3 regions of the Tolumonas auensis DSM 9187 genome follow, and region 2 is predicted to be linked to each of the others. Evidence: predicted binding sites of a transcription regulator. Region 2 holds the regulator's gene; each other region holds the start of a gene.
What was found. Region 2 encodes MetJ, which represses methionine synthesis genes. Its sites were predicted from a motif close to AGANNTCTAGANNTCT; they were not measured.
Positions count from the first base shown of each region.

Region 1: the regulator MetJ is predicted to act here: its motif matches at 7,173-7,188, upstream of metA (homoserine O-acetyltransferase MetA).
Region 3: the regulator MetJ is predicted to act here: its motif matches at 5,629-5,644, upstream of metN (methionine ABC transporter ATP-binding protein MetN).

Region 1 is NC_012691.1:2,329,106-2,339,817, reverse strand. It holds gene nagE (N-acetylglucosamine-specific PTS transporter subunit IIBC) at 93-1,595, shown strand; gene glnS (glutamine--tRNA ligase) at 1,808-3,469, shown strand; gene TOLA_RS10840 (SlyX family protein) at 3,548-3,772, opposite strand; gene fkpA (FKBP-type peptidyl-prolyl cis-trans isomerase) at 3,943-4,722, shown strand; gene TOLA_RS16380 (GNAT family N-acetyltransferase) at 4,712-5,251, opposite strand; gene TOLA_RS10825 (YciI family protein) at 5,327-5,617, shown strand; gene TOLA_RS10820 (CinA family nicotinamide mononucleotide deamidase-related protein) at 5,669-6,826, opposite strand; gene metA (homoserine O-acetyltransferase MetA) at 7,214-8,161, shown strand; gene metH (methionine synthase) at 8,278-10,712, shown strand, end outside.
Region 2 is NC_012691.1:132,000-142,711, forward strand. It holds gene rplO (50S ribosomal protein L15) at 1-135, shown strand, start outside; gene secY (preprotein translocase subunit SecY) at 143-1,474, shown strand; gene rpmJ (50S ribosomal protein L36) at 1,502-1,615, shown strand; gene rpsM (30S ribosomal protein S13) at 1,756-2,112, shown strand; gene rpsK (30S ribosomal protein S11) at 2,128-2,517, shown strand; gene rpsD (30S ribosomal protein S4) at 2,549-3,169, shown strand; gene TOLA_RS00645 (DNA-directed RNA polymerase subunit alpha) at 3,195-4,184, shown strand; gene rplQ (50S ribosomal protein L17) at 4,228-4,614, shown strand; gene TOLA_RS00655 (GNAT family N-acetyltransferase) at 4,811-5,398, shown strand; gene metJ (met regulon transcriptional regulator MetJ) at 5,413-5,733, opposite strand; gene metB (cystathionine gamma-synthase) at 5,888-7,048, shown strand; gene TOLA_RS00670 (bifunctional aspartate kinase/homoserine dehydrogenase II) at 7,101-9,539, shown strand; gene yccX (acylphosphatase) at 9,542-9,823, opposite strand; gene mutM (bifunctional DNA-formamidopyrimidine glycosylase/DNA-(apurinic or apyrimidinic site) lyase) at 9,995-10,712, shown strand, end outside.
Region 3 is NC_012691.1:276,030-286,741, forward strand. It holds gene TOLA_RS01295 (PTS glucitol/sorbitol transporter subunit IIA) at 1-216, shown strand, start outside; gene srlD (sorbitol-6-phosphate dehydrogenase) at 299-1,075, shown strand; gene TOLA_RS01305 (transcriptional regulator GutM) at 1,181-1,537, shown strand; gene srlR (glucitol operon DNA-binding transcriptional repressor SrlR) at 1,617-2,381, shown strand; gene ohrR (transcriptional regulator OhrR) at 2,378-2,833, opposite strand; gene metQ (methionine ABC transporter substrate-binding lipoprotein MetQ) at 2,970-3,767, opposite strand; gene TOLA_RS01325 (methionine ABC transporter permease) at 3,827-4,480, opposite strand; gene metN (methionine ABC transporter ATP-binding protein MetN) at 4,461-5,504, opposite strand; gene TOLA_RS01335 (DUF2157 domain-containing protein) at 5,727-6,767, opposite strand; gene TOLA_RS01340 (rod shape-determining protein) at 7,060-8,103, shown strand; gene mreC (rod shape-determining protein MreC) at 8,152-9,105, shown strand; gene mreD (rod shape-determining protein MreD) at 9,102-9,593, shown strand; gene TOLA_RS01355 (Maf family protein) at 9,599-10,177, shown strand; gene rng (ribonuclease G) at 10,201-10,712, shown strand, end outside.

The DNA of each region.
Region 1 (10,712 bases), 1.3 Mb from region 2:
GAGCTTTGTGTGGCGCGAATCACAGAACTTAGTTTGTATCTTAAACTAAGATAATTGTGGGGCTGCACAAATGCACTTATGGAGAGGAACACATGAATATACTGGGTTATACGCAAAAACTCGGCAAAGCCATCATGCTGCCGATTGCGATACTGCCGGTAGCGGCAATTCTGCTGCGACTGGGGCAGGCAGATATGCTGAACATACCCTTTATGGCTCAGGCCGGGGGAGCCATCTTCGGACAATTGCCGTTACTGTTCGGTATCGGTATTGCCATTGGTTTATCAAAAGATGATGCCGGTGCTGCCGGCCTGGCCGGTGCGGCAGGGTATCTGGTGCTGACCGAAGCGGCGAAAACCATCAATCCCGAGATCAACATGTCGTTCTTTGGCGGTATTGTGGCGGGTATTGTTGCTGGTCATGTTTATAACCGTTTCCACGCGACCAGTTTGCCGGCATATCTGGCGTTTTTCGGCGGTAAACGACTGGTGCCGATCATGACCGGTCTGATCTGTCTGATACTGGCCGGTATCAGCGGGGTTGTATGGCCGGCCATTCAGCATGGTATTGATACCTTCGGTCATGCAGTGGCGAATTCCGGCGCGATTGGTGAGTTTGCCTATGGTTTGCTGAACCGCGGCTTAATCCCGGTCGGCTTACACCATGTCATGAACTCGATTTTCTGGTTCGGCCTTGGTGAATGTACCAAAGTGACCTATGAACTGGGTTCCGTAATACAGAACGTCTGTCTGGCACCGGATGTTGTTGAAACCCTGACTGTTGGCGGCGCGGTGCCGGGTGTTGATGGTGGCATCATTAAAGAAATTGCTGCTCAGGCGGCGCGCGGTGACCTGAACCGTTTCTTTGCCGGCGATCATACTGCGGGCGTCTTCATGACTGGTTTCTTCCCAATCATGATGTTTGGTCTGCCTGCTGCGGCATTTGCCATGTATCTGGCGGCACCGAAAGATCGTCGTGCCCAGGTGGGTGGTTTGCTGCTCTCTGTTGCGCTGACCGCATTCCTGACCGGTGTTACCGAACCACTGGAATTCATGTTCATGTTCCTGGCACCGGCGCTGTATGTTGCTCATGCAGTCTTGACCGGGGTCTCGCTGGTGGTGACCAATGCGCTGGGCGTACTGCACGGTTTTGGTTTCTCAGCCGGGTTGTTCGACTTCGTCATCAACTGGGGGCTGGCCACAAAACCGGCGTTACTGCTGGTGATTGGTCCGGTATTCGGTGCGATTTACTTCACCGTGTTCTATACCGCCATCAAATGGTTTGATCTGAAAACACCGGGTCGTGAAACAGACAGTGATGACGTACAAACCTTTACCGGTGCATCTAAAGATATGCAGACGTTGGCCAACAACTATCTGGTTGCATTGGGCGGTGAAGAAAACCTGACCCAGATTGATGCCTGTATCACCCGTCTGCGTCTGTCAGTCCGTGATATGAAACAAGTGAATGAGAAAGCATTAAAAGCGCTGGGAGCCAGTGGCGTGGTGAAATTAAATGCCACTAACCTGCAGGTGGTGCTTGGTCCACAAGCTGAAATTGTGGCCGGCGCGATGAAAGCAGCCATTGCCGGTTAGGTAAATCCGTTCATATCCGCCACTGTCCGGTCTGCCGGCAGTGGCTTTGTTTTGTGTGGCAAATCATCTTTTTGCACAATAGTTAGACAATCTGAAGCTGCTTTCGCTATTCAAACTTTTGATTTGGTAAATACCTATTGAGCGCAGTGTCATAAATATGGATGATACTCGGTTAACGTATACAAAAAGATACTCACTATCCGAGGTGAATGATGACCCAAGCGGAGCATCGACCAACCAATTTTATCCGTCAGATCATTGATGAAGATCTGGCCAGCGGCAAACACAGCTCTGTAGCAACTCGTTTTCCACCAGAGCCTAACGGTTATTTGCATATCGGCCACGCCAAATCTATCTGCCTGAATTTCGGTATTGCCCGTGATTATCAGGGAACCTGTAACCTGCGTTTCGACGATACCAATCCGGTAAAAGAGGACGTGGAATATGTTGAATCTATTCAGCGTGACGTGCAGTGGCTGGGGTTTGAGTGGAATGGTGCGGTACGTTATTCCTCGGATTATTTCGATCAATTACACGCTTATGCAATTGAACTGATCAATAAAGGTCTGGCTTATGTCGAAGAACTGACCGCCGAGCAGATCCGCGAATACCGTGGCACGCTGACTCAGGCCGGTAAAAACAGCCCGTTCCGTGATCGCAGTGTAGAAGAAAACCTGGCGCTGTTTGAAAAGATGAAAGATGGCGGCTTCAAAGAAGGTGAAGCGTGCCTGCGAGCCAAAATAGATATGGCATCGTCTTTCATGGTGATGCGCGATCCGGTTATCTACCGTATCAAATTTGCCGAACATCATCAGACCGGTAACAAGTGGTGCATCTATCCGATGTATGACTTCACCCACTGTATTTCGGACGCACTGGAAGGCATCACGCACTCTATTTGTACGCTGGAGTTCCAGGATAACCGCCGTCTGTATGACTGGGTTCTGGATAATATCTCTATTCCTTGTCATCCACGTCAGTATGAATTCAGCCGTCTGAATCTTGAATATGCCATCATGTCCAAGCGTAAGCTGAATCAACTGGTGACTGAAGGTGTTGTTGAAGGGTGGGATGATCCGCGTATGCCGACTGTTTCCGGTCTGCGTCGTCGAGGTTATACCCCGGAAGCTGTGCGTGAGTTCTGCAACCGTATCGGTGTAACCAAGCAGGACAACACCGTTGAAATGAGTGCGCTGGAATCCTGCATTCGTGAAGATCTGAACGAGCGTGCGCCACGTGCGATGGCAGTATTGGATCCGCTGCGTGTTGTGCTGGAAAATTATCCGGAAGATTTGGTTGAAGAACTGAACATTCCGAACCATCCGAATATTCCTGAAGCGGGTGAACGTCTGGTGCCATTCAGCCGTGAGATTTATATTGATCGCGCTGATTTCCGTGAAGAAGCCAACAAGCAATACAAACGTCTGGTGATGGGTAAAGAAGTGCGTCTGCGCCACGCTTATATCATTAAAGCAGAACGCGTTGAAAAAGATGCGGAAGGCAATATCACCACCCTGTATTGCAGCTGCGACCGTGACACGCTGGGCACCAATCCGGCCGATGGTCGTAAAGTGAAAGGTGTTATCCACTGGGTATCAGCTCCGCATGCGCTGGATGCGGAAGTGCGTCTGTATGATCGTCTGTTCAGTGTGGCAAATCCGGGCGCAGCCGAGGATTTCCTGAGCACGATCAATCCGCAGTCACTGCGCATTGTGCCACATGCGAAACTGGAACCATCACTGCGTGATGCCAAACCGGAATTTGCATATCAGTTCGAACGTGAAGGCTATTTCTGTGCGGACAGCAAACTGTCATCCGCAGAGAAACCGGTGTTCAATCTGACCGTTGCATTGCGTGATACCTGGGTTGGTTAAACGCCGTCCAGGACTGCAAACAAAAAACGCCGGGTGTTAAATCCGGCGTTTTTATATCTGAATTTCATCTGCCCGTTATTAATAGTGCGGGGGCGGGGTCTCTTCACTCTGACTGGCCACCTGGCTGACGACCATCTCTTTCATCCGGTTGATCAGCAAGCTCATCTGATGGCGTAATTTGTCCAGATCCTGCTGTTGCAGGGTCAGTGCCTGGTTCAATATTTCAATGGTATCATCCTGAAAAGCCAGCCGGCTTTCCAGCTGCTCGATACGTTCATTAAGCTCATTTATCTGCTGTAACATTGTTTCACTCTTCATCTGTCATCTGACGCATTATATGCCTTATCATTTTTCTCACAATTACCTTTATTTGCCTGTTGTTAGATTACAACTGGCGGTAGTATAAAGCGCTTGCTTAGATAGCCTCTCGTTAATAAAAACAGAGAGCCGGATTTGTTCTCGTGGAGAAAATAATGAAAAAAATGATCAAGATGTCTTTGTTGGCGGTTGCAGTGACAGTATCTCTGGCAGCTTGTCAGAAAGAAGAAGTAAAAGCGCCTGTTGCTGACAAAGTTGAGCTGAAAACATTCGAACAGCAATCAGCCTATGCGATTGGTCTGTCTATGGGACGTTACATCAATTCTACTCTCTCCCGTCAGCAGGATTTGGGTGTAAAACTGGATAACGAATTGATTCTGGACGGCGTAAAAGACGGTCTGGCGAAAAAAGCCCAGATGAGCGATGCTGATATTGAAAAAGCACTGAAAGCATATGATCAGAAGATCAACGAAGCTGCTACCAAGAAAGCAGAATCTGATGCCAAAGCAAGCTTAGACAATGGTAAAAAATACCTGGACGATAATGCCAAGAAACAAGGCGTTACCGTAACCAAATCCGGTCTGCAATACGAAGTATTGACGATGGGTACTGGTGAAAAACCAAAAGCGACCGATGAAGTTCGCGTTCATTATCTGGGCACACTGACTAACGGTACTAAATTCGACAGCTCTTATGACCGTAAAGAACCAGCTGAATTCCCGCTGGATCGTGTTATTCCGGGCTGGACCGAAGGCGTGCAGTTGATGCCGGTTGGTTCTAAATTCAAATTCACTCTGCCAGCTAACCTGGCTTACGGTGAACAGGGCGCTGGTTCTATTCCGCCAAACTCTGTACTGGTGTTTGAAGTAGAACTGCTGGAAATCGTGAAAGATCAGGCGAAACCAGCAGAAGCTGCACCTGAAGCTAAGAAATAATATTTGAGCTTCTTCCGGCACTGCTGTTTGTGTAGTGCCGGATGCCTTCCTTATTCGTCTCATCCGTTCCCGCTAATCTCATGCCAATCCGTTGTAATAAAGCCTGTGATGCCAGATTACTGCTGTGGCTGTTGGCCGTAATAATGCTTTGCGGGTAGAGCGCCAGCCAATGTTGCATGACGGCGGTAACCGCTTCCGTCATTAACCCCTGTCGCCAATACATGGGTTGTAACCAGTAACTGAGATCGTCACATTTTTCTTCGGCATAGTTCTCTTGTCGCTGCAAACTCACCAGACCTATCAGATTTTCTTCTGCTGCACGCCGTATTGTGTAACAACAACCGTTACCGCTCTGATGCTGTTTTTGCTGTGAAATGACCCAGCGAAGTAACTGCATATCAGAGACCGGCATCTGGCAGCCGACGCTGGCCTGCACAAAAAGAGGGTCATTCACGATAGTGCTGATCCCGTTCACATCCCTTAATTCTACAGGTCGTAAACATAACCGGATTGTGGATAGCGGTGGCATCATGCAAATAACTGGCTGATACTGAATACAGAGTTAAATTGATAATAACCCGGATTGTCGGAGCGGAGGTGCAATATGTTCATTATTTCCCTGACGTATAAAGTCGATATCGCACAGATTGAAGCACATATGGATGCACATAAAAAATATCTGCAGGAACAGTATGATGCCGGTCATTTCATCGCTTCCGGACGTAAAGTTCCAAGAACGGGCGGGATTATTCTGGCGCGTTCAGAAAGTCTGGAGACACTGGAGCCGCTTCTGGCTGCAGATCCATTCCATCTGCATAAACTGGCAGACTATGAAATTACCGAATTCATGCCGACCATGGTCGGTGATGAATTCCGCAATTTACTTGGCGTCTGAAAGGGTTAACAGCTCCGGTTTTGCTGCCGGAGCTGCTGTTTACCGTGAAAATTAAGGCCGGTGCGCACTGGCTGTGCGTTGTAGTGTCTGATATTCACCTAACACGGGCTGTTCCAGCAGATAACGTCGCAACATATCTTGTGCGGCGAACGCGACAATGCGGTGTTGCAATGAAACATCCAGTGTTCTGATATATAACGTCTGTGCCCAGCCATGCAGACCATTCCACAATGCGATTGGATACTGCTGATCTTTCGCTGTGCCGACCGCCAGTGTTAAACGGGAATGATGCTGGATGTGCTGTAGCAATTCATCGGCGCTATCCGGTAAATGCTGGTGATAATCAGCGCAAAGCTGAGGAATAGCCGGTGCCAGCTGAGTTAACAGCTCACCACAGGTACTGCCTTCCAGAATTTCCAGCGAACCAGGCAGCAATTCTGCCAGTTTTGCCGGCATATCCAAGGTATCGGTTGCTACCAGATACGGGGTGATCACCGAAAGCAGTTGTTTTTCCGCAGTGGCAAAATCAGCATCACCATGCTGGCTGATCAGCTTCATCTCAATCGTCGGCATGGAAGAACGATAGCCGAGTTCGATATGTTCAGGCCAGGTTAATGGATCGAGCTGGTCACTCAGCGCAGATTCAGAAATACCAAATGTGAAGTAGCGACGAACCACGGCTGCGCCGGAAGGGTATTTTTGTTGCAGATCCGGGATGATCTGCTGCTGCACCATTTGCTTGAATTCATTCGGAACGCCCGGTGTGAAATAGCAGATGGCTTTGTTGATTTGCAGTTTAAACCCACAGGCGGTGCCAATCGGGTTATCCAGCACGGTTGCACCCTGCGGTAACATTGCCTGCTTACGGTTGCTGACCGGCATCACACGCCCGCGGGCGGTAAATTTCTGTTCCATATTGGCCAGCCAGTCGCTGTTCAGTTCCTGCGGAACACCAGTAACCTGAGCTACTGCATCTGTGGTTTTATCGTCAGATGTGGGGCCTAAGCCGCCATTAAAGATGATCACATCGGCTATCAGACTGCGTTCGTGTAATACATCAGTTAAATCATCCATACGATCGCCAACGGTCTGACGACGGCGCACCTGCCAGCCTTTTTCCAGCAATTGCATACTCAGCCAGGATGCATTGGTATCAACGGTGAAACCGGTAAGGACTTCATCACCGGTCGTAATAATTTCAATGATCATTATGGTACCAATATGTTTGATGAGGCATTTTCATGCTGACAATCAGTTACTGTTGGCCCCGATTGAGGAGCCAATAGTAACTAATGCGGGTTTGCCGCAGATTATTTCCGGCAAACGAGAAGATAATCATACTCGCCTGCGGCTCTGATTCAATTTCCTAAATTAATTTCGTCACTGCATTGCGCGGTCTCGCCGGTTCATCATCAGGCCAGATCCCATTTTAATCATGTGATTCAGACAGAATATTTTGCAGCAATGATCGTTGTTATTTCGGCCAACGTAATTCTGGATAGGGCGATCAGAAGGGGATCTTGGTGACAGATCTCACAGGATGGTGTAGATTTCCGGATGTCCAGACGTTTTTACTGATAGATGTGGGAGCAAGTCATGCCAATCAAAATTCCCGACCAATTACCTGCTGCAGGTGTGCTGACCGAAGAGAATATCTTCGTGATGACAGACAGCCGCGCTGCGCATCAGGATATCCGGCCATTAAAAGTGTTGTTACTGAACCTGATGCCGAAAAAAATTGAGACGGAAATTCAGCTGATGCGCATGCTCTCCAATTCGCCATTGCAAGTGCTGGTGGATTTATTGCGTATTGATGATCGCGAATCAAAAAACACACCGAGGATCCATGTTGAAACCTTTTATCAGGATTTTGATCAGATAAAAGATAACAAATATGATGGTCTGATCATCACCGGTGCTCCGCTGGGGTTGGTGCAGTTCGACGATGTTGTGTATTGGGACACGCTGATTAAGATCATTGAGTGGTCGAAGAAAAATGTCACCTCGACGCTGTTTCTCTGCTGGGCGGCACAAGCGGCTCTGAAAGTGTTATACGGGCTGGAAAAACAGACCCGTGGTGAGAAACTGTCAGGCGTCTATTATCACCACAAGCTGGAACAGCAGGATCCGCTGGTTCGTGGTTTTGATGATGTTTTTCTGGCACCGCATTCCCGGTATGCCTCTTTTGAAGGCGACTTCATCCGCGCTAACACCGATTTGCGGATTTTTGCTGAATCAGAAGAAGCGGGTGTTTATCTGGCTGCAACGAAAGACTGTCGTCAGGTGTTCGTCACCGGGCATCCTGAATACGACGCCGAAACGCTGCATCATGAATATCACCGTGATCTGACCGCCGGGATCAATCCGAATGTGCCGGCAAATTATTATCCGGGCAATGATCCGGCCAGGCCGCCATACCATAGCTGGCGTAGTCACGGACATCTGTTATTCTCTAACTGGCTGAACTACTACGTTTACCAGCTTACGCCTTATGATCTGGATACTCTGGATCAGAAAGCCGGGGGCGTGGACTGGGAAATTTAGTCTGGTCACAATACAAATCTGGTAACAATAGAAAATAGCACAACACTGCGCCGGCATGGATGTCGGACAGTTTCGTTTCAGAATCATCTGCATCACCGATATTGAGGAAGCCGCCCGTGGTCGTAAAGGTAAATACATCAGCACTGCATCAGTCATTACAGGAACGTATTCTGCTCATTGATGGTGGCATGGGCACCATGATCCAAAGCTATCAGCTACAGGAAGCAGATTTTCGTGGTGAGCGTTTTGCCGATTGGCCTTCAGATCTCAAAGGCAACAACGATTTATTAGTGCTGACTAAGCCAGACGTTATCGCGGCGATTCATGATGCCTATCTGGCTGCTGGTGCGGATATTCTGGAAACCAACAGTTTTAATGCCACGCGCATTGCGATGGCCGATTACCACATGGAAGAATTATCAGCGGAAATCAACCGCGAAGCAGCACGTCTGGCGCGTAAGGCTGCGGATGAGTGGAATGCGAAAACTCCGCAGAAACCACGATTTGTCGCAGGCGTATTAGGCCCGACTAACCGTACAGCCTCCATTTCACCGGATGTGAACGATCCGGGTAAGCGTAATGTTACCTTTGATGCATTAGTGGAAGCGTATAAAGAATCGACAGAAGCCCTGATCGAAGGTGGCGTTGATATCATCATGATTGAAACCATCTTTGATACGCTGAATGCCAAGGCCGCTTTCTTTGCTGTTGATACTATTTTTGAAAAGCTCGGTTTCAAATTACCGGTGATGATCTCCGGAACCATCACTGATGCCTCCGGTCGTACCTTGTCTGGTCAGACAACAGAAGCTTTCTACAACTCACTGCGTCATGCCGAACCACTGTCATTTGGTCTGAACTGCGCGTTGGGCCCGAAAGAGCTGCGTCAGTATGTGCAGGAACTGGCACGCATCAGTGAAACCTATGTTTCAGTACATCCGAATGCGGGCTTACCGAATGCCTTTGGCGGTTATGATCTGGAAGCCGATGAAATGGCGGAGCATATCCGTGAATGGGCGGAGTCCGGCTTCCTGAACATGGTGGGTGGCTGCTGTGGTACCACGCCTGAGCACATCCGGGCTATGGCCAAAGCGGTGGACGGTATCAAACCGCGCGTGCTGCCGGAATTACCGGTCGCCTGTCGTCTTGCGGGTCTGGAACCACTGACCATTGATGAAAATTCCATGTTCGTGAACGTCGGGGAGCGTACTAACGTTACCGGTTCTGCCAAATTCAAACGTCTGATCAAAGAAGAGCAATACGACGAGGCGCTGGATATCGCTCGTCAGCAGGTAATCAGCGGCGCGCAGATCATCGATATCAACATGGATGAGGGCATGCTGGACGCACAGGCGTGTATGGTGCGCTTCCTTAATCTGATTGCATCTGAGCCGGATATTTCCCGTGTACCAATCATGATCGATTCCTCGAAATGGGAAGTTATCGAAGCGGGTCTGAAATGTATTCAGGGCAAAGGCATCGTTAACTCTATTTCCATGAAAGAAGGGGAAGAGAAGTTTATCGCCCAGGCGAAATTGCTGCGTCGTTACGGTGCGGCGGTGATCGTGATGGCGTTCGACGAAGTCGGACAGGCGGATACCCGTGCGCGTAAATTCGAGATCTGTCAGCGTGCATACAAGATCCTGACGGAACAAGTCGGCTTCCCGCCGGAAGATATTATTTTCGACCCGAATATTTTCGCTGTCGCAACCGGTATTGATGAACACAACAACTATGCGGTTGATTTCATCGAAGCGGTTAAAGACATCAAAACCAATTTACCGCATGCCATGATTTCCGGTGGTGTTTCCAACGTCTCGTTCTCCTTCCGTGGTAACGATCAGGTTCGTGAAGCCATCCACTCCGTGTTCCTGTATTACACCATCAAAAATGGTATGGACATGGGGATCGTGAACGCTGGTCAGCTGGCAATTTATGAAGATATTCCGGCTGAGCTGAAAGAAAAAGTGGAAGCGGTGGTGCTGAACACCCATCCGGGCGCTACGGAAGAGTTGCTGATCATTGCGGAAAAATATCGCGGTGGCGCGGCACAACAGGCGATTGACCCACGTGAGCAGGAATGGCGCAGCTGGCCGGTCGGTAAACGACTGGAACATGCGTTAGTAAAAGGCATTACTGACTTTATTGATGAAGACACCGAAGAAGCGCGTCAGCTGGCAGCCCGTCCGATCGAAGTAATTGAAGGGCCGCTGATGGCTGGCATGAACGTGGTCGGTGATCTGTTCGGTGCCGGAAAAATGTTCCTGCCGCAGGTCGTAAAATCTGCACGTGTGATGAAACGCGCGGTGGCTTATTTGCAGCCTTACATTGAACAAGGCAAGAGTGCTGGTCAAACCAACGGCAAGATTGTCATGGCGACGGTAAAAGGCGATGTGCATGACATCGGTAAGAACATTGTCGGTGTCGTGCTGCAGTGTAATAACTATGAGATTGTCGATCTCGGTGTCATGGTGTCTTGCGAGAAGATCCTGCAAACAGCGCGCGAAGTGAATGCCGACATTATCGGTTTATCGGGTTTGATTACTCCGTC
Region 2 (10,712 bases):
ATCACTAAAGGCATGCAGTTTGCCAAGATCGTTCTCTCTGGGAACATCGATCGTGCAGTGACTGTGCGTGGTGTGAGCGTTACTAAAGGTGCTCGTGCTGCAATCGAAGCTGCCGGTGGCAAAATCGAGGAATAATAAGTAGATGGCCAAGAAACCAGGATTAGTAACACGGGGCTCGCAGGGGGGCCTGAGCGAACTGAAAAGTCGTTTACTTTTCGTTCTAGGTGCTATCATCGTCTTCCGTGCGGGCGCTTATGTGCCGATTCCTGGTATTGACGCTACTGTGCTGGGACAGTTGTTCCAGCAACAGAAGGGAACCATCATTGAAATGTTTAACATGTTCAGTGGTGGTGCCCTGTCTCGTGCATCTATTTTTGCGTTGGGTATTATGCCGTATATTTCGGCTTCAATTATTATCCAGCTACTGACCGTCATCAGTCCTTATTATGCTGAGCTTAAGAAGGAAGGTGAGAGCGGTCGGCGTGTTATCAGCAAGCATACCCGGTGGGGTACTCTGGTTTTAGCCACAGTACAAGCATCCGGAATTGCTACTGGTTTACCAAATATGATGCATGGCTTGGTGCTCAACCCCGGTTTCGGCTTCTACTTTACTGCTGTGGTTAGTCTGGTTACCGGAACCATGTTCCTGATGTGGTTAGGTGAACAAATTACCGAACGTGGTATTGGTAATGGTATTTCGCTGATCATCTTCGCGGGTATTGTTGCTGGTTTGCCCCAAGCTATTGGTGCAACAGCAGAACAGGCTCGTCAGGGTGAGTTGCATATTCTGTTGCTATTGTTGCTCGTTGTTATTGTGTTTGCTGTTACTTACTTTGTTGTATTTGTTGAGCGTGGTCAGCGACGTATCGTCGTAAATTATGCGAAACGTCAGCAAGGTAATCAGATATTTGCAGCACAAAGCACGCATTTGCCGTTAAAACTGAATATGGCGGGTGTTATCCCTGCGATTTTTGCATCAAGTATTATTCTGTTCCCGGGGACGATTGCGTCTTGGTTTGGTCAGGGTGATTCATGGATTGCAAATATCCTGCAAGAAATTTCGATGAGCTTGCAGCCAGGTCAGCCGTTATATGAATTGTTGTATGCAGTTGCCATCATTTTCTTCAGTTTCTTCTATACTGCGTTGGTATTTAACCCTCGTGAGACTGCGGATAATCTGAAGAAGAGTGGTGCATTTATCCCGGGTATCCGCCCAGGAGAGCAGACAGCTCGTTTTATCGATAAAGTAATGACACGTCTAACACTGGCCGGAGCCTTGTACATCACAGCGATTTGCTTGGTACCCCAGTTACTGATGACCTTCTGGCACGTGCAGTTCTACTTCGGTGGTACTTCCTTGCTGATTATCGTTGTTGTCATCATGGACTTTATGGCACAGGTACAAACTCATATGATGTCTCATCAGTATGGGGATGTACTGAAAAAAGCCAATCTTAAAGGCGTAGGCCGTTAATCCGGTCTAATATTGCGGAGTTAAGCAATGAAAGTTCGCGCTTCCGTTAAAGCAATCTGCCGTAACTGCAAAATCATCAAACGCCACGGTGTGGTGCGTGTGATTTGCACTGAGCCGAAGCATAAACAACGCCAAGGCTAATATATTTTCGGTAGAGACTTGAAAAGTCGGGGCTGGCTAAGTACATTAGCCAGCCTACATTTGTGTGTAGGAAGATCACCATGTATCCGGAACGGGCTTTGTGGTGGTCGTAAAATTACTATTTGTTTAGGAGTGGAATAGTGGCCCGTATCGCTGGCATTAACATTCCTGACCATAAACATGCAGTTATCGCGTTAACTGCGATTTATGGCGTTGGCGACACCCGTGCAAAGAGCATTTGCGCAGCAGCTGGTATCGCCGAGGATGTGAAAGTTAAAGATCTGGACGAAGCTCAAATTGAAGCGCTTCGTACTGAAGTTGGTAAGTTTACTGTCGAGGGTGACCTGCGCCGTGAAGTATCCATGAACATCAAACGTTTGATGGACTTGGGTTGCTACCGTGGTTTGCGTCATCGTCGTGGTCTGCCGGTTCGTGGACAACGTACCAAAACTAACGCGCGCACCCGTAAGGGTCCTCGTAAACCGATTAAGAAGTAAACGGGAAGGTAGAAAATGGCAAAAGCTCCTACTCGTGCTCGTAAGCGCGTTAGAAAGCAAGTTAGCGACGGCATTGCACACGTTCATGCCTCTTTCAATAACACAATCGTGACCATTACTGACCGTCAGGGTAACGCTCTGTCTTGGGCAACTGCTGGTGGTTCAGGTTTCCGTGGTTCTCGTAAATCCACTCCGTTCGCTGCACAGGTTGCTGCTGAACGTGCTGGTGAGATCGCCAAAGAGTATGGCGTTAAAAACCTGGAAGTAATGGTTAAAGGTCCTGGTCCGGGCCGTGAGTCATCTATTCGTGCATTGAATGCTGCGGGTTTCCGCATCACCAATATCACGGATGTAACTCCGATCCCGCACAACGGTTGTCGTCCTCCTAAAAAACGCCGTGTATAACGTTGTCTAGTAGGATTGTTGGAGAAAGAACATGGCAAGATATTTAGGCCCAAAGCTGAAGCTTAGCCGTCGTGAAGGCACCGATCTGTTCCTGAAATCAGGCGTTCGTGCTATCGACTCTAAGTGTAAAATTGACACAGCTCCTGGTCAGCACGGTGCGCGTAAGCCACGTCTGTCTGACTATGGTGTACAGCTGCGTGAAAAACAGAAAGTCCGTCGTATTTACGGCATTCTGGAAAAACAATTCCGTAACTATTACCGTGAAGCTACACGCTTGAAAGGTAATACTGGTGAAAACCTACTGCAGTTGCTGGAAGGTCGTCTGGATAACGTAGTTTATCGTATGGGTTTTGCAACGACCCGTGCTGAAGCTCGCCAGCTGGTTAGCCACAAAGCCATCGTAGTAAATGGCAAAGTAGTTAACATTCCTTCTTCTCAGGTTTCTCCTGAAGATGTAGTCACTGTTCGTGAGAAGGCGAAAAAACAAGCTCGTATCAAGGCCGCACTGGACTTGGCTGCGCAGCGTGAAAAGCCAACTTGGATTGAGATCAATGCAGACAAAATGGAAGGCGTTTACAAGCGTCTGCCAGAGCGTTCAGATCTGTCTGCTGACATCAATGAACAGTTGATCGTCGAGCTTTACTCTAAGTAAGGCTTAGCTTCTAAGAGAGGACATAATGCTGGGTTCTGTAACAGATTTTCTCAAGCCACGTTTGGTTGATATCGAGCAACTCAGTCCGACTCATGCCAAGGTAACTCTTGAGCCGTTGGAGCGTGGTTTCGGTCATACTTTAGGTAATGCGTTACGACGCATTCTCCTGTCGTCCATGCCGGGATGTGCAGTTGCTGAGGTTGAGATCGACGGCGTATTGCACGAGTACAGCAGTAAAGAAGGTGTTCAGGAAGATATCCTGGAAATCTTGCTGAACTTGAAAGGCATTGCAGTAAAGCTGGAAGGTAAAGATGAAGTAATCCTTTCGCTGACCAAGTCTGGTGCGGGCCCGGTCACGGCAGGTGATATCATCCATGGTGATGATGTTGTCATTGTCAATCCGGAGCATGTGATTTGTCATCTGACCGGTGCTAATGCTGAAATTAGTATGCGTCTGCGTGTTCAACGTGGTCGCGGCTATGTTCCGGCATCAGCTCGTTTACATACAGATGATGAAGATCGTCCTATTGGTCGTTTGTTACTGGATGCTGCGTTCAGCCCTGTAGTGCGTATTGCCTATAATGTTGAAGCCGCTCGTGTGGAACAACGTACTGATTTGGATAAGTTGGTTATCGATATGGAAACCAACGGCACGCTGGATCCGGAAGAAGCCATTCGTCGTGCAGCCACTATTTTGGCTGAACAATTGGATGCCTTCGTTGATTTGCGTGATGTTTCCGTTCCGGAGAAGAAAGAAGACAAGCCGGAGTTCGATCCGATCCTGCTGCGTCCTGTTGATGATCTGGAATTGACAGTTCGTTCTGCGAACTGCCTGAAAGCAGAAGCAATCCATTATATTGGTGATCTGGTACAACGTACCGAGGTTGAGTTGCTGAAGACTCCTAACCTGGGTAAGAAGTCTTTGACCGAAATCAAAGACGTACTGGCTTCCCGCGGTCTGTCTCTGGGCATGCGCCTTGAGAACTGGCCACCGGCAAGTCTGGCTGATAATTAATCCAGATCGCAGGTTCTACCGATTTTGTTAGAAGGATAAGGTCATGCGCCATCGTTTGAGTGGTCGTCAACTGAACCGGAATGCTAGCCACCGTCAGGCTATGTTCCGCAACATGGCCAGCTCCCTTGTTCGTCATGAGATCATCAAGACGACTTTGCCTAAAGCAAAGGAGCTACGTCGTGTAGTTGAGCCCTTGATTACTCTTGCTAAGAGTGACAGTGTTGCAAATCGCCGTCTGGCATTTGCTCGTACCCGTGACAGAGATGTTGTTGGTAAACTGTTTACTGAACTTGGCCCACGTTTTCAAGGTCGCCCAGGTGGTTACACTCGCATTCTGAAATGCGGTTTCCGCGCTGGTGATAATGCACCAATGGCTTATATTGAGCTGGTTGGTCGTCCGGTAGATGCTGAAGCAGTTACCGAAGAATAAAATAAGGCCGGGGTTTCCCGGCTTTATTTTTTCAGACTATAGTCTGATTGCCATATCCTTTCTTCTCATCTTATGATCTGATCCTTCCTCTGCTATACTGTAACCATAATGAGCAACCGGGATTATCTTCCTGTTTTTTAAGCAGAAATTCATGGTTCGTTTTTAGTTATCTATTGCCAGTGATCTAAAGGATTCGATGCTGATCTCTTCCCGAATTGAGTTAAAGCCCCCATCGCTTGAATGGGTTGAACCACTGCGTCTTGCTTTATCTGAAAGTTATGAATTACATCAATTATTTTTAGATTGGGCAGAACCAGACCCATCTCTGCTGACTGTGACCGCTACAATGAATGTGGCGAAAGAGCAGTTCGAACGTAAAGAACATGAATTACGTTTTATGATTGTGCGACGGGAAGATCAGGCGTTAGTGGGAAGCATCAGTCTGCATGTCAGGGATGTCTCTGTTCCCTATTACGAAATAGGTTATTGGGTCCGGCAATCCGCAACAGGGAAAGGCTATATTACAGAAGCTGTTTTGCTGCTGGCTGACTATGCATTTATTCATTTGCATGCGACAAGGCTAGAGATTCGTACCGCAGCCAGTAATGACAAAAGCCGTGCTGTAGCGGAGCGTGCCGGTTTCAGACTTGAGGCCACATTACAAAATGCGTGCCGTACGCAGGGACATCTGGACGATATGCTGGTGTATAGCCGCATCGGGCATGAAGACATGATCCCGGAGATTGATCTGGTGGATATATCTCCGGAAGAGCTGGATTATTGAGAGATAATCAGTAATTACTCATCGTATTTTTCAATCGGCTTACCCATTTCCGCCATGAGTTGCTGCACGGCCAGCGGGATATCATCCGGATAGTCTTTGCGAAGATCGTCGTCTGCTGGTAGTGGTTGCCCAGTGTAAGCATGTAAAAAAGCTTCGCAGAGTAGTTCACTGTTAGTTGCATGCCGCAGGTTATTTATCTGACGGCGAGTCCGTTCATCTGTCAGTATTTTTAATACTTTCAGAGGAATGGATACAGTGATTTTTTTAACCTGTTCACTTTTCTTGCCATGTTCTGCATATGGACTGATATATTCGCCATTCCACGCCGTTTTCATTTCACACCTGTCATTTCATCCACTCTTCAGCATAGTAACCCGTATGGGCTGTAATGGCAATCCATAGGCAAAGCCATGTAGACGTCCAGAAGTGTTGACGTCTTATTGGTGGTGGGTTACCGTGATACAACGAGCGGCCATCAAGGAACTAGTCATGTCGGATTACCAACAGGAAACATATGCTGTCAAATCGGGAATTGCTGTCGATACACAATTCGGTGCTGTAGTCCCGCCTATTTATTTGTCAACTAATTACACGTTTGCTGGCTTTGGTGAAAAAAGAGAATTTGACTATAGTCGTTCCGGTAATCCAACCCGTAGCACCTTGGCTGGTGCGTTGGCTGCACTTGAGGGGGGGGCAGGTGCCGTTTTCACCGGGAGTGGCATGGGCGCTATTAACCTAGTAACCGCACTGTTATCTGCGGATGATTTGCTGGTCGCGCCACATGATTGTTATGGCGGGACTTATCGGTTATTTCAGCATGTTGCCGCTAAGGGTTCTTACCGCGTGTTGTTTGTTGACCAAACTGATCCGGAAGCATTAGCACAGGCTTTAGCACAAAAGCCGAAACTGGTATGGATTGAGACGCCATCTAATCCATTGCTCCGCGTGGTTGATATTGCGGCTATTTGCCAGCAGGCGCATGCAGTCGGGGCTTTGGTGGCGGTTGATAATACCTTCCTGTCGCCGTTACTGCAGCAACCCCTGGCATTAGGTGCTGATATTGTTGTGCACTCGACAACTAAATATATAAATGGTCACTCCGATGTCGTTGGCGGAGCTGTTATTGCGAAAGAAACCGAATTACACGAAAAACTGGCTTGGTGGGGTAATTGTCTGGGTCATACCGGTGGTGCTTTTGATGCTTATCTGACCTTGCGTGGTCTGCGAACATTAGCACCACGTATGCGTGCGCATCAGGAAAATGCCGCCGCTATTCTGGCATATCTGCAGCAAAAACCACAGGTGACTAAAATTTATCATCCGGGTTTACCTGATCATCCGGGGCATGAGATTGCAAAGCGGCAACAAAAAGGTTTTGGTGCCATGCTGAGCTTTGAAGTTGATTTTGATATCGAACAGTTAAAGCAATTTTTGGGTGGTTTGCAGTTGTTTTGTCTGGCAGAGTCATTAGGTGGAGTAGAAAGTCTGGTAGCTCATCCGGCCAGTATGACTCACGCAGGAATGGATCCGGAAGCCCGGCGTGTGGCGGGCATTTCGGATCAGTTATTACGTTTATCTGTCGGGATTGAGCATATCACCGATCTGCTGGCCGATTTGGAACAGGCTTTCGCTTGTGTTGCCAGCAAGTAGAACAAAAATGATCAATACAGCACGAAGGGGCTGCATTAAGGGGTAATGAAGTATGCCGCATACTGCAACGGGTCACCTGCCAGGACGACAGGTACATAAATTTGGTGGAAGTAGCCTGGCTGATCCGAATTGTTATCGCCGTGTCGCCGGATTAATCGAACAGGAGTCGGATCCGCGGGCTTTAATCGTAGTTTCTGCCGCAGGGAAAACCACGAATCGTTTACTGCAGGTACTGGAACTGAGCGAAGCAGGCGATGATGCTGTTGTTGCGGCACTGAATGGATTGCGAAGCTATCAATTAAGTCTCATCGAAGATGTATTGGATGGGCCGGCTCGTCAGGCGCTGTCGTTACAGCTGATGGAAGATATAGATACAATAACCGGTGTATTGAAGCGTAGTTATGATCGTTATGAACGTAACGGAATATTAGCTAACGGTGAAGTATGGTCCGCTCGTCTGCTGGCAGCACTGTTAACGGAACGTGGCAATCCGGCTGCCTGGCTGGATGCGCGTCGTTTTCTTTCGGCTGAAGAGGGGGCACTGGCCCGGGTCAATGAGCTATTGTCCCGTGAAAAGCTACGTGAAGTCCTGGCGGGTACAGGTGAGCAACGGGTTGTTGTTACCGGATTTATTGCCGCAGACAGTGAGGGGCGGACATTATTGTTGGGCCGCAATGGTTCTGACTATTCCGCTACATTGCTGGGAGCCTTGGCCGATGCAGAATCGACGGCTATCTGGAGTGATGTCGCTGGCGTATATAGTGCAGATCCGCGTTGCGTAAAAGATGCGAAATTGCTGGAGCGTTTGTCACTGACCGAAGCCAATGAACTGGCCAGATTAGGGGCGCCGGTATTGCATTCACGGACGTTACAACCGCTGTTGCACAGTCAGCAAAAACTGGTGCTACGTTCAAGTTATGCGCCTAACGGGGGTGCGTCACATATATTACGCCGTAAATCACAGGTGAAAGGCGCGCGGATTGTGACCTCGCTGGATCAGATTGCTTTAATTGAATTACGTATTCAACCGGGCTGTGACTATGTTGATGCGGTTGCGCACCTGGAAGAGTTATTAGCCGCCCGGCAATTGTCACCATTGGTCAGCAAATGTCAGGAAGATCGCCGGATAGTCCGGCTGGCTTATACGCTGGAAATGGTATCAGATGCGTATCAATTCATGCTGCAGCAACAAGAGCATGCAAATGTCAAAGAAGTCATTCGCCGCGATGGATTCAGTCTGATTGGACTGGTTGGAACGGGTGTTTGCGATAATGCGGAGCAATGTCATCGCTTCTATCGTTTACTGGTCGATCAGCCGCTGGAATTTATTTATACCTCACCTGAGGGTTTGAGTCTGGTTGCCGTTGTACGTGAAATCACTCTGGAGCCGCTGTTGATCGCGCTGCACCATGCTATGTTTCTGCAGACGAAACGAGTCGGTCTGGTCGTATTAGGGAAAGGGAATATTGGCAGTCAGTGGCTGAAGTTGCTGGCGAAAGAGAAGCATCATGTTGAACAGGCCCATCAGCTGACACTGACCTTATACGGATTATTTGATTCCCGGGGCGGCATTCTGAGTGATGACGGACTTGATCCACTGCAGGTTCTGGATAGCTTTGATCCTCAGCCGGTGATTTGGGCCGAATTGCTGGTGCAACTGGAGCAGCACCCATTTGACGAATTGATTATTCTCGATCTTACCGCCAGTGAGACCGTCAGCAGTTATTATCCTGAGTTTGCGCAGATCGGTGCTCACCTGATTACAGCGAACAAATTGGCGGGCGCGGCGGAAAGCGCCTTTTATCAGCGGGTCCGGCAGAGCTTCGCTGAGCATCAGGTACAGTGGCGGTATAACGCTACCGTTGGTGCCGGTTTGCCAGTACAGGCTTGTATCCGCATGATGCTGGAATCGGGGGATCGGGTTCATGGCATCTCCGGTATTTTTTCCGGGACCCTGAGCTGGTTATTCCAGCAGTATGATGGTTCGGTTCCTTTTTCTGAATTGGTGGATCAGGCATGGCAGCATGGTCTGACTGAACCGGATCCTCGGGAAGATCTCTCCGGGCATGATGTAAGGCGTAAGCTGTTGATCCTGGCTCGCGAAGCAGGGCTGGAGCTGGAACCGGATCATATCTCTTTGCAGAGTCTGGTGCCGGTTGAGCTGGCAGATATCCCGCTGGAAGCATTTTTTGAGCGGTTGACCGAGCTGGACAAGACTATTGTGGCGGCTTTTGATGAAGCGAAAGCTCGTGGCAAGGTACTGCGCTATGTTGCCAGACTGGATCGGGATGGTTCTGCCCGGGTAGGTTTGGATATGCTTTCAGCCGAACACCCGTTTGCCAACCTTCGTCCTTGCGATAATATTTTCTCAATTGAAACAGATTTTTATCGTACGAATCCGCTGATCCTGCAGGGGCCGGGTGCCGGACGGGAAGTGACCGCGGCGGCTGTTCAGGCCGATCTCTGGAAAATCTGTGCGACATTAAGATAAAACTAGTAGGCGCGGAATGAAGAAGCATTCACCGCGCCGGCTGCCAATTCGGTGATTTCTATATAATCTACACTGGCTGTTCTCGGACCTGTTTTCAGCCAGTGGATCAATTTTTCCACGGCCTGTGCATCACCCTGCGCGAGCACTTCAACGGAACCATCAGACAGGTTTGTCGCCCGGCCACACAGGCCGAGACGGCTGGCTTCCTGCTGGGTGAAGTAACGGAAGCCCACGCCCTGAACTATCCCGTAAACCTGTATTCTGACGCTGCGTGGCGGTGTCATCTTGTCTGCTCCATCTATCACTTTTATCTGTTTAACTTAGTCACAGCTCCGAATTTCGACAAGTATTACTGCCGATGAAGAACGATCTGAATCGCAATCTGCTCCGTATATGCTGAATGTTACTGTGGAATACAATAAGTCATCAGATCGTTTAACGCTCAGGAATGCAGCATGCCGGAATTACCAGAAGTTGAAGTCAGCCGATTAGGTATTACTCCCTGGATGGAGGGAATAGTAGTAGAGCGAGTGGTTATCCGTCATCCCCGTTTGCGCTGGCCCATTCCGTCGGAGATCCGTTTGCTTGAGGGGCAGCCTTTGCGACAGATTGAACGCAGAGCTAAATATTTGCTACTGCGTTCAACACTGGGAACGGCGATTTTACATCTGGGCATGTCGGGTCGTTTGCGAATATTGCCAATCGGAACGCCGGCAGAAAAACATGATCATGTGGATTTGGAATTAGCGAATGGTAAATTGCTGCGCTTTCATGATCCGCGACGATTTGGTGCTTTATTGTGGACAGCTGAGGATCCTTATCAACACCCGTTGTTAAAGACTCTGGGGCCGGAGCCATTAACGGATGCGTTTACTGCCGATTATTTATGGCAACGCAGCCGGAAACCCCGCAGCGCGATTAAACCGTGGCTGATGGATAACCGTGTTGTTGTGGGTGTTGGGAATATTTATGCCAATGAAGCGCTCTTTATGGCACATATTCACCCGAAACGCGCAGTGAACTCGCTGACACCAGAAGAGAGTCAGGCTTTAGTTGCTGCCGTGAAAAAAGTGCTTGCCCGCGCGATCACGCAAGGCGGCACTACGTTACGGGATTTCATGCGAACTGATGGTAAACCCGGTTATTTTGTTCAGGAGTTACTGGTATACGGTC
Region 3 (10,712 bases), 140 kb from region 2:
GAGATCAAGACAGGTGGTCAGTTTGTGCTCGGCGCATCACGCTATCCGATCACCGCGGTCGGTGATGTGGTCAATCAGAACCTTGCAGAACTTGGCCATATCACGATCCGTTTTGACGGTGGCGCAGAAGCCGAATACCCGGGCACCGTCCATGTTGCAGGGCAATGCCCTGAGGCACTGGTGCTGGGAACCGAACTTATTTTTCAAACTGAATAATTAAAACTCACTGCCCCCTCTGCAACACATGAGTTGGCGCTCGTTGCAGGGGGGAGCGAGACTAGCAATTGAGGAGATTAACATGTCAAAAGTGGCATTGGTAGTTGGTGGCGGTCGTAACCTTGGTGCTTTTTTGTGCAACGGCCTGGCGGCAGCCGGTTACAAAGTGGCGGTAGCGGATCTGGACGGACAGAGTGCACAAGAGACAGCGACCGCGATTGCTGAACAGTTCGGGGCAGACAATGTCATGGCTGTGCAGGCAAATTCCACAGATGAAGCCGATGTAGCGCGTATGGTCGGCGCGATCGAAGATCGTTTCGGTCGTATCGATGTCATGGTGTATAACGCCGGTGTCGCTCAGGCGGCCAGAATTGACAGTTTCCCACTGGATGCCTGGAAACGGTCTATCGAAGTGAACCTGACCGGTTACTTCCTGTGTGCCCGTGCCGTGTCGAAAATCATGATGCGTCAGAACTTTGGCCGTATCATCCAGATCAACTCCAAATCCGGCAAAGTCGGCTCAAAACATAACTCCGGTTATTCTGCCGCAAAATTCGGTGGTGTTGGCTTAACGCAATCCCTGGCGCTGGATCTGGCGGACTACAACATCACCGTGCATTCCCTGATGTTGGGTAACCTGCTGAAGAGCCCGATGTTCCAGTCTCTGCTGCCGCAATATGCGAAGAAACTGGGTATCCCGGAAGATCAGGTTGAACAAACCTATATCGATAAAGTACCGTTGAAACGCGGTTGCGATTATCAGGATGTGCTGAACGTACTGAAATTCTACGCCAGCGAAGAAGCCAGCTACTGCACCGGCCAAATGATCAATATCACTGGCGGCCAGGTGATGTTCTAAGTTTTATTGCGTTCAGGGTAAATAGGGTCCCGGTTTAGCTCCTGAGGATGCCTGTTATGTTGGCAGTGTTTTTACACTGCCTTTTTTCCATATACGAGGTGAAAGATGGATGCGACATACATACTGATTGTTTGTGCGGTTATCGCCTGGAGTTTACAGATCGCAACCGGTTTTCTGCAGATGCGCGCCTTCAACCGGATGCTGCAGGAGATGAGTCTGAAAGGTGTGGTGAAAATCGGCAAAACGTCCTCCCGCTGGAAACCCAAAACGTTAGTTGTCTTAGCGCATGATGCTAATAATGTGATCGTTGATGCCAGTATCATGAAAGGATTGACTATTTTCGCCAGACCAAAAAAATTATCTGCGGTTATTCATGCCCGCATCCCTTTGTCAGAAAAGATACTATCTGAGCTGGAGCCTTCAACAAGAGAGGCAATAATTTGTGCGCTGTCAACAAAATGATAATGTAATTATTTTAATTCTTTCATTTTGAAAATCTCCATGTATTTTGTAAGTAGTTTATTTATACAGAGAGCCTGATATGAGCGTCGGAATTCGTCGGGAAATGTTAGTCCGCTACTTGCGGGAACATGGCCGCACCACCGTTAATGATTTGGCCAGCCATTTCAATATCACCGGCGCGACAGTGCGCAGTGACTTACGGTATCTGGAGCAGGCCAGTCTGGTTACGCGTCGTTATGGCGGGGCTGAAGCCGTTTCACATCCGGTCGCGGAAGATCGCACCATGGATGAGAAGACGGCGCTGAATCAGAATATCAAACAGCGTATCGGTGCCAAGGCGGCTTCGCTGGTGCACGATGGCGAATCGATCATTCTGGATAACGGCAGCACCACCCTGCAGATGGTGCCCTGGCTGGTTGAGCGGGTAGCCTTAACGGTGATGACCAATAGCCTGCTGATTATCAATGAAGCGGTTTCCCGTGACTGTAATATGAATCTGCTGATGCCGGGTGGCACCTACCGTAAACGTTCATCCTCGTTTCATGGCGGTCTGGCTGAACAGGCTTTCCGCGCGTTTACTTTCGATAAACTGTTTATCGGCGCAGACGGTTTTGACATCGAACAGGGCACGACCACCTTCAATGAGGCCTATCAGGTCAGTCAGGCCATGTGTCAGGCGGCGAAGCAGATCATTGTGGTGACGGATTCCAGCAAATTTGGCCGTAAAACGCCGAACGTGGTGGTGCCGATTGACAAGATCGACATCGTGATCACCGATCATGGTATCAGTGAAGCCGATCAGGCGGCGCTGGAACAACGAGGCATTCAGGTTTTGCTGGTTTAGCAATCATCCTGCTCGTGCAGTTGCTTTTGTACCAGCTCACAGTGGGCTTTCAGCAACTGCAATTGCGTATCGGACAATCTGAGCTGGTCGCGCATCTGTACCGGGATGTTCGCCGCTAGTTTTTTCAGTGCGTTTCCTTCAGCGGTTAACTTCAGTACCCGCAAGCGCTCATCCCGCTCGTTGCGTTCGCGACGGATCAGTCCTTTGCTTTCCAGCCGTTTCAGTAATGGGGTCAGCGTACCGGAATCGAGGAACAGCTGTTCCCCCAGCTGCTTCAGACTGATCTCATCCTGCTGCCATAACACCAGCAAGACCAGATATTGCGGATAGGTAATATCCAGCTTGTCCAGCAATGGGCGATAGGCCCGCACAATTGCGTTGCTGGCGCTGTAGAGCGCAAAGCAAAGCTGGTTATCCAGTCGTAACAAATCCGGCATGTTGTCGTCGGTCATAATGAATTGTGCACAATAAGTTTATAGGGATTATAGGTAACTTTCGGCTATTGCCTATGGGGCAGAGAGAAACTGTTTGCAGAAAAGAAAACGGCCGGCGAATGCCGACCGTCGTATCTATCCGGAAAGGAGGGAATTACCAGCCCTTCACTACGCCACCGTTAAACAGTTCAGACGCTTTTTTGAATACCGCTTCGTCCTGATACGCTTTCACGAAGTTCTTCACGTTTTCATCGTTCTGGTTGTTTTCACGAGCCACGATCAGGTTCACGTAAGGTGACTCTTTGTCTTCCACAAACAGACCATCACGGGTTGGTTGCAGATCAACCTGAGAAGCATAAACGGTGTTGATGATTGCCAGTTCCACATCTTCCAGTGCGCGTGGCAGTTGTGCGGCTTCCAGTTCCACGATTTTCAGGTTCTTCGGATTTTCAACGATATCCAGTACCGTTGCAGACAGACCAGAACCCTCTTTCAGTTTCAGCAGACCTTGTTGCTGCAGCAGCAGCAGTGAACGGCCCAGGTTAGTAGGATCGTTTGGCACTGCAACCTGCGTACCCTCTTTCAGCTCGCTGATGTTTTTGATCTTCTTGGAGTAACCGGCAATCGGGTAAACGAAGGTATTACCCACAGCCACCAGTTTGAAACCGCGATCCTTGATCTGAGAATCCAGATAAGGCTTATGCTGGAACGCGTTCACGTCGATGCTGCCATCGTTCAGCGCTACGTTCGGAGTCGCGAAATCGCTGAATTGCACGATTTCCACTTCCAGACCAAATTTCTCTTTAGCGATTTTTGCTGCTTCTTCTGCTACCTGAGTTTCAGCACCGGAAATCGCGCCTACTTTCAGGTGGTTATCTTTTTTCTCACCGCAACCGGTTAATGCAATCCCGAGAATGGCGGCACTTAAAATCGCTTTACTGAATAAATTCATCGTTTACTCCTTGTTTCATCATTGACTGCGCCACCACCGGCAACAGCGTTGTTACATTCTTAACGATGGTCAACGCGTTTCACTAAACGCTCACCAATGCTTTGAATCAATTGCACTAAAATAACCAGAATCGCGACGGTGATCAGCATAATCGCCGGATCAAACCGTTGATAACCATAGCGGATACCGACGTCACCCAGACCACCACCACCGATGGCTCCCGCCATCGCCGAGTAGTTCACCAACGCAACCAGCGTGATCACAATGGCATTCAGAATGCCGGGCAGTGCTTCCGGTAACATCACCTTGCGGATGATCTGACGATGAGTGGCACCCATAGCCTGTGCTGCTTCAATCAGACCGGCCGGGATTTCCATCAGCGCACCTTCCACCAGACGAGCCAGAAACGGAATAGCACCGATCGCCAGTGGCACAATCGCGGCATTGGTACCGATACTGGTGCCCACAATCAGACGGGTCAGCGGAATAATTGCGACCAGCAGAATGATAAAGGGTACGGAACGGCCCACATTTACCACGGTTCCCAGCACCTTGTTAAAGATCGGGTGGGCGGCAATCTGTCCGGGCTTGGTGATGTGCAGTGCCACACCCAGCGGTACCCCTAAAATGGTGCCGAACAGCGCAGAAGCGAACACCATCCACAGGGTTTCACCCAGCGCCAGCAATAACAACTCATGCATGCTGCTGAACATAGCCCAATACCTCGACATCTATCTGTTGCTGTTGCAGGTAAGCGATGGTGGTTTGTTGTGCCGCCGCATCACCCAGCAGTTCAACCAGCAGGAAACCAAAACGGGAATGTCCGATCTGCTCAATGCTGGCGCTTAAAATATTTACATCAATCCCGAACTGACGGCTGGCATGTGAAATCGCCGGCGTATCAATGGTGTTACCACTGAAACCCAGGCGCAGCAGCGGGATAAAACCGTCCGCCGGCGCTTTCTGCAGCCGTTCGCGATACGGTGCCGGGATCTCCAGATGCAGGCTGGAACGGATAAATTCCTTCGCCAGTGGTGCCTGCGCATGTGCAAAGAACCAGCCGACTTCACCCTGTTCAATAATAGTGCCCTGATCGAGCAGCGCCACGGAATCACAGATGCTCTTGACCACACCCATTTCATGCGTGATCAGCAAAATAGTGATGCCGAGTTTCTGATTGATCTCTTTCAGTAATGCCAGGATCGATTGTGTGGTCTGCGGATCGAGCGCCGAAGTGGCTTCATCACACAACAACACTTTTGGTGCCGGACCCAAGGCGCGCGCAATTGCGACACGTTGTTTCTGACCCCCGGAAAGCTGTGACGGATAAGCTTTCGCACGATGGGTCAGGCCCACCAGATCCAGCAGCTCGTTGACCCGGGCGGTAATTTTCTCTTTCGGCCAGTTGGCCAGTTCCAGTGGCAGTGCCACGTTCTCAAATACAGTACGCGAGGAGAGCAGGTTGAAATGCTGGAAAATCATGCCGATATTGCGGCGTGCCAGCGTCAGTGCCTGATCATCCAGGGCGGTCAGATCCACACCATCGACTTCCACACGGCCCTGTGTGGGACGTTCCAGCAGATTTACACAGCGGATCAGGGTACTTTTCCCTGCACCGGATGCACCAATCACGCCGACGATCTGGCCGGCGGGAACATCGAGTTCTATACCTTTCAAGGCGTAAAAGGCGTTTTTTCCTTCGCCGTACGCTTTTGACAGGGAAGATAACTTAATCATAAGGGAACCGTAATTTACTCAAATATCCACCAGGATAGGGTGGCCACAGAAAATCAGACTGAATAGCGGTGCGCTGTCAGGAGTTCATGCTACGAGGCATTATAAGGTATGTCAACGGACATTTGGATGTTTAGACGTCTAAAATCAGAAATCATTATGCAAAAAACAGATATAGCTGGATGACGGTTCCGTCCGTGATCACGTCCGGAACCGGAGCGATATTTATCGCCGCTGAGCCAGTAGCTCGCGCCACGCGGCAGGCAGATGACGTTGTAACTGTCGCTGAATTTGTGCTTCATGACGCTGCCAGAGCAAACCAAGCCAGATAATGCCTAAGCCAATCAGTGATAATACAAACGGGAATGTCAGGCTGTCTTCAAACAAATCCCACGCCAGATAACCCAGATAACCGGCAACGCCCATGCCGCCAAAGATCACAAACACCCGCCGGCCAATCATACCGCCGACCGTGATCAACAGCAGGTTGATCAGACAATAACCCAGTTTACTCAGCTCACTGTCGGAATGCTGCATGGATAAACCACCCCAGAAGGCCATCAGTCCGAACAGATACAGCCACCAGGCAAAATCGAGGGTATGACGGGTGCGCAGATCAATATAAAACGCCAGTCCCAGCATCAGCAGGCCGACCACCATCGAAACCTGTTGCCGGCGGAGCCAGCTGTAATCCTCTTCCTGAAACAGAAACGGCGTCAGATCCATGCTCAGATACCACAGCACCACCGCCAGCGGCATCACCATAAATGGCAACCGGTATCGCCACAGCAGGATCGTACCGAACAACAGCGTACCCAACTCCATCATCAGCCAGCGCCAGTCGATATAGCGGTGAAAATCGCGGTATTCGGTATGGGTAGCGTCATCCCAGTAACCCAGCTGTGCCTGCAGGCCGTATATCGCCAGCGGCACCATGGTAACGGCGAGAGCCGCCAGTAAGCCTGCCGGGATCGGTTGTCGCTGCCGCCACAGCAGCCAGTCCGCCACCAGACAGGCTGCCACGCCGTAGCCACAGGCAATCAGCAGAATGCCGATACCACCAAAGGCATCCCAGCCGAGTGTCATAAACAGACTCATCGCTGCAATCGCAATCAGCCCACCCAGATAAAACAAGATATGTGTCGCCCGGAACGTGGCACTGTCTGCCGGTAAATTCTGCAGGTAATTCCATAACGGAGTCACTTGTTCCGGTGTCAGTAATCCCTGGTTACAGGCTTGCTGCAGATGTCGCTGTTTAAGTTCCATTCAGCCCTTCCTGATAGGGTAATTTCGGATATCAGTCACAGTATAACGTGATGTGGTTCGTTTTCATGCGGTTAAGTTTTATTCCTCTTTGCGTCAGCGGGATGGTTAATATCACGGCAAGGATCGCTGCATTTATCGGCTGGATGCGTTTCGGAATCAATAATAGCCGGATTATGCAAAGATCAGGTGGAATCCGGTTATCTTCTGTGCCAGATGCTTGCTGATCAGGGCCGGGATTGGTAAAGTGGGCCGTTTTTCGCATATCCCGTAATTAATCAGGATCACCCGCATCATGTTCAAGAAGCTCCGTGGTTTGTTTTCCAACGATCTGTCGATCGATTTGGGTACCGCCAACACACTGATTTATGTTAAAGGCAAAGGTATTGTACTGAACGAACCTTCTGTGGTTGCCATCCGTCAGGAACGCGGTGGTACCGCTAAATCTGTCGCTGCTGTTGGCCATGCCGCCAAAATGATGCTGGGGCGTACCCCGGGTAATATCGCGGCGATCCGTCCGATGAAAGATGGTGTTATTGCTGATTTTTCTGTTACCGAAAAAATGCTGCAGCATTTTATCAAACAGGTGCATGAAAATAACCTGATGCGTCCAAGTCCGCGCGTGCTGGTATGTATCCCTTGCGGTGCGACTCAGGTTGAACGCCGTGCGATCAAAGAATCTGCTCAGGGTGCCGGAGCCCGCGAAGTTTATCTGATTGAAGAACCTATGGCAGCAGCAATTGGTGCCGGCTTGCCGGTATCCGAAGCGACCGGTTCTATGGTGGTTGATATCGGTGGTGGTACCACTGAAGTGGCGATCATCTCTCTGAACGGTGTGGTGTATTCTTCTTCCGTCCGTATCGGCGGTGACCGTTTTGATGAAGCTATCATCAGCTATGTGCGCCGTAACTACGGCAGCCTGATTGGTGAATCCACCGCAGAACGCATCAAGCACGAAATCGGCTCTGCTTACCCGGGCGAAGAAGTGCGTGAAATCGAAGTTCGTGGCCGTAATCTGGCTGAAGGTGTACCGCGTAGTTTCACCCTGAATTCTAACGAAATCCTGGAAGCACTGCAGGAACCGCTGAGCGGCATCGTCAGTGCGGTCATGGTGGCGCTGGAACAATCTCCGCCGGAACTGGCTTCCGATATCTCCGAAAAAGGGATGGTGCTGACCGGTGGTGGTGCGCTGCTGCGTAATCTGGACCGTCTGCTGATGGAACATACCGGTATTCCGGTTGTCGTGGCGGAAGATCCGCTGACCTGTGTCGCCCGTGGTGGTGGTCGAGCTCTCGAGCTGATCGACATGCACGGTGGTGACCTGTTCCATTACGAATAATTGAGCTTGCCCGGGTTGCCTTTCCGGTAACCCCTGGCTGATAGCATCATGCGGACTATTTTCGGCAGGGGACCATCCCTGCAACTCAGGTTATTTATCACTGTGCTGCTGTCTCTGGCGGGCATCGTTTCTGATGCCCGTTTTCATCTGTTTGACGGCATGCGTCTTTATATCAACACCTTTGCCAGCCCGTTATTACATCTGGCGAGCGTTCCCCGCGATGTGGTCGAAGAGGCCAGTCTGCAACTAAGCTCACGCAGCCAATTGCTGAAAGATAATCAGCAACTGCAGCAGCAACTTTTCCTGTTGCGCAGTGATCTGCTGCGGATGGCCGAACTGAGTCAGGAAAACCGCCGTCTGCGCGAACTGCTGGGCTCTCCGGTGACTCAGGATTCCCGTAAGCTGGTGGCCCGTATTCTGTCGGTAGACTCTGACCCGTTTGTCTATCAGGTCGTGATCGATAAAGGTGTCGAACATCATGTCTATGAAGGACAACCGGTCGTCAATGATCAGGGTGTCATCGGTCAGGTGGTCAGTGTCGGGAAAACCTCAAGCCGGGTATTACTGATCACGGATATCAGCCATGCCTTGCCGGTGCGGGTGCTGCGTAACGATTTACGTGCTATTGCCTCCGGTACCGGAAATATCAATGAGCTGACGCTCAAGAATCTGCCCCGGAATGTGGATATCAAAGACGGCGATATTCTGGTGACGTCTGGCATGGGTGGGCATTTCCCTGAAGGCTATCCGGTCGCTAAAGTGACCCGGTTTGCCAATGAGGAACAGAGCCCCTTCGCCGAGATCAAGGCTGAACCACTGGCGACACTGGATCGGCTGCGTTATGTGCTGTTGCTTTGGCAAGATGCCAAATCCATGGGGCCGCTGCCGGTGATGAGTTCCGCGGCGACTGTTTCTGCTGCTCAGCCGGCAATGTCTGCGACCGACAAAAATAAATCAGCAACAGCATCCGCTGAAGTGCCGCATCAGGAGGGCAGACAATGAGTGGTTCATTGACCGGCCATGGTAAAGGTTCGATCTATTTAACCCTGATCGTCGCGATTATTCTGACGATGGTGCCATTGCCGGTGGCTATAGATATGTTCCGCCCGGACTGGGTGGCGTTAGTGGTGCTGTATTGGGTGATTGCGCTGCCGCATCACCTGAATGTCGTCAGTGCCTGGATTGTCGGTCTGATCATGGACATCCTGCTGGGTTCAACGCTGGGCATCCATGCGCTGAGTATGGCGGTGATCTCCTGTGTCGTTGCAGCACAATACCAGAAGATCCGTAACTTCTCCGTCTGGCAACAGGCGCTGGTGATGGGATCGCTGATTTTTGTCGGACAACTGCTGATTTTCTGGGTTGAACACCTGTTTGCATCTCCCCGTCTCAACACCCGCTTTGTCTGGGCGTCACTGAGCTCAACATTGCTCTGGCCTTCGGTCTATCTTTTTCTGCGGTATATCCGCCGTCGTTTCAATATCAGGTAAGTATTATGTCGGCCAGTGCTGCGCTTTATCTGGCATCCGCTTCTCCCCGTCGCCGGGAACTGTTAGCGCTGCTGGATTACCCCTTTACTGTTCTGTCAGTTGATGTTGAAGAGCAACAGCAACCTGATGAAACTCCTGCTGATTATGTGCAACGTCTGGCCCGCGATAAATCGCAGGCCGGCTGGTTAGCCTGCCGGGGGCAAAAACCGGTATTAGGCGCGGATACTATTGTGGTGTTTGAGCAAGAAGTGCTGGAAAAGCCACGGGATTTCGCCGATGCTCAACGTATATTGCAGTTACTGTCTGGTAACACCCATACCGTGATGACGGCGGTTGCGCTTTCTTCGGAACAGGGCTGTGAAGTTGTTCTGGTCAACTCACAGGTGACGTTCCGCAAATTAACGCCGGAAGAGATCAGCCGTTACTGGCAAACCGGAGAACCGGCGGATAAAGCCGGTGCTTATGGCATTCAGGGCATCGGCGGGAAATTCGTCAGTCACCTCAGCGGAAGTTATTCTGCGGTAGTGGGGTTGCCGTTACTGGAAACAGATCTGTTACTGCAAAAATATTGTCGCCACTCATGACTTCAGATTACTAAGGCTGAACTATGTCAACCGAATTGCTGGTTAACGTAACACCATCAGAGACCCGGGTCGCACTGGTGGATCATGGTATGTTGCAGGAAGTACACATTGAGCGTCAGGCTAAACGCGGGATCGTCGGTAATATTTACAAAGGTAAAATCAGCCGGGTGTTACCGGGTATGCAGGCGGCCTTTGTTGATATCGGAATGGATAAAGCCGCTTTCCTGCACGCGTCCGATATTGTGCCGCATACCGAATGTGTCGATGTAAAAGAAAAAGAGCACTTTCAGGCCGGGAATATTGCCGAACTGGTCCGTCAGGGGCAGGACATCATGGTGCAGGTGGTGAAAGATCCCATGGGTACCAAAGGTGCCCGTCTGACCACGGATATCACGTTGCCGTCCCGCTACCTGGTATTCATGCCGGGCAGTGCCCATGTGGGTGTTTCACAGCGCATTGATAGTGAAGAAGAACGGGAACGCCTGAAAGAGATTGTCAGCCGGAATGTGGATGAACTGGGTGGCTTTATCATTCG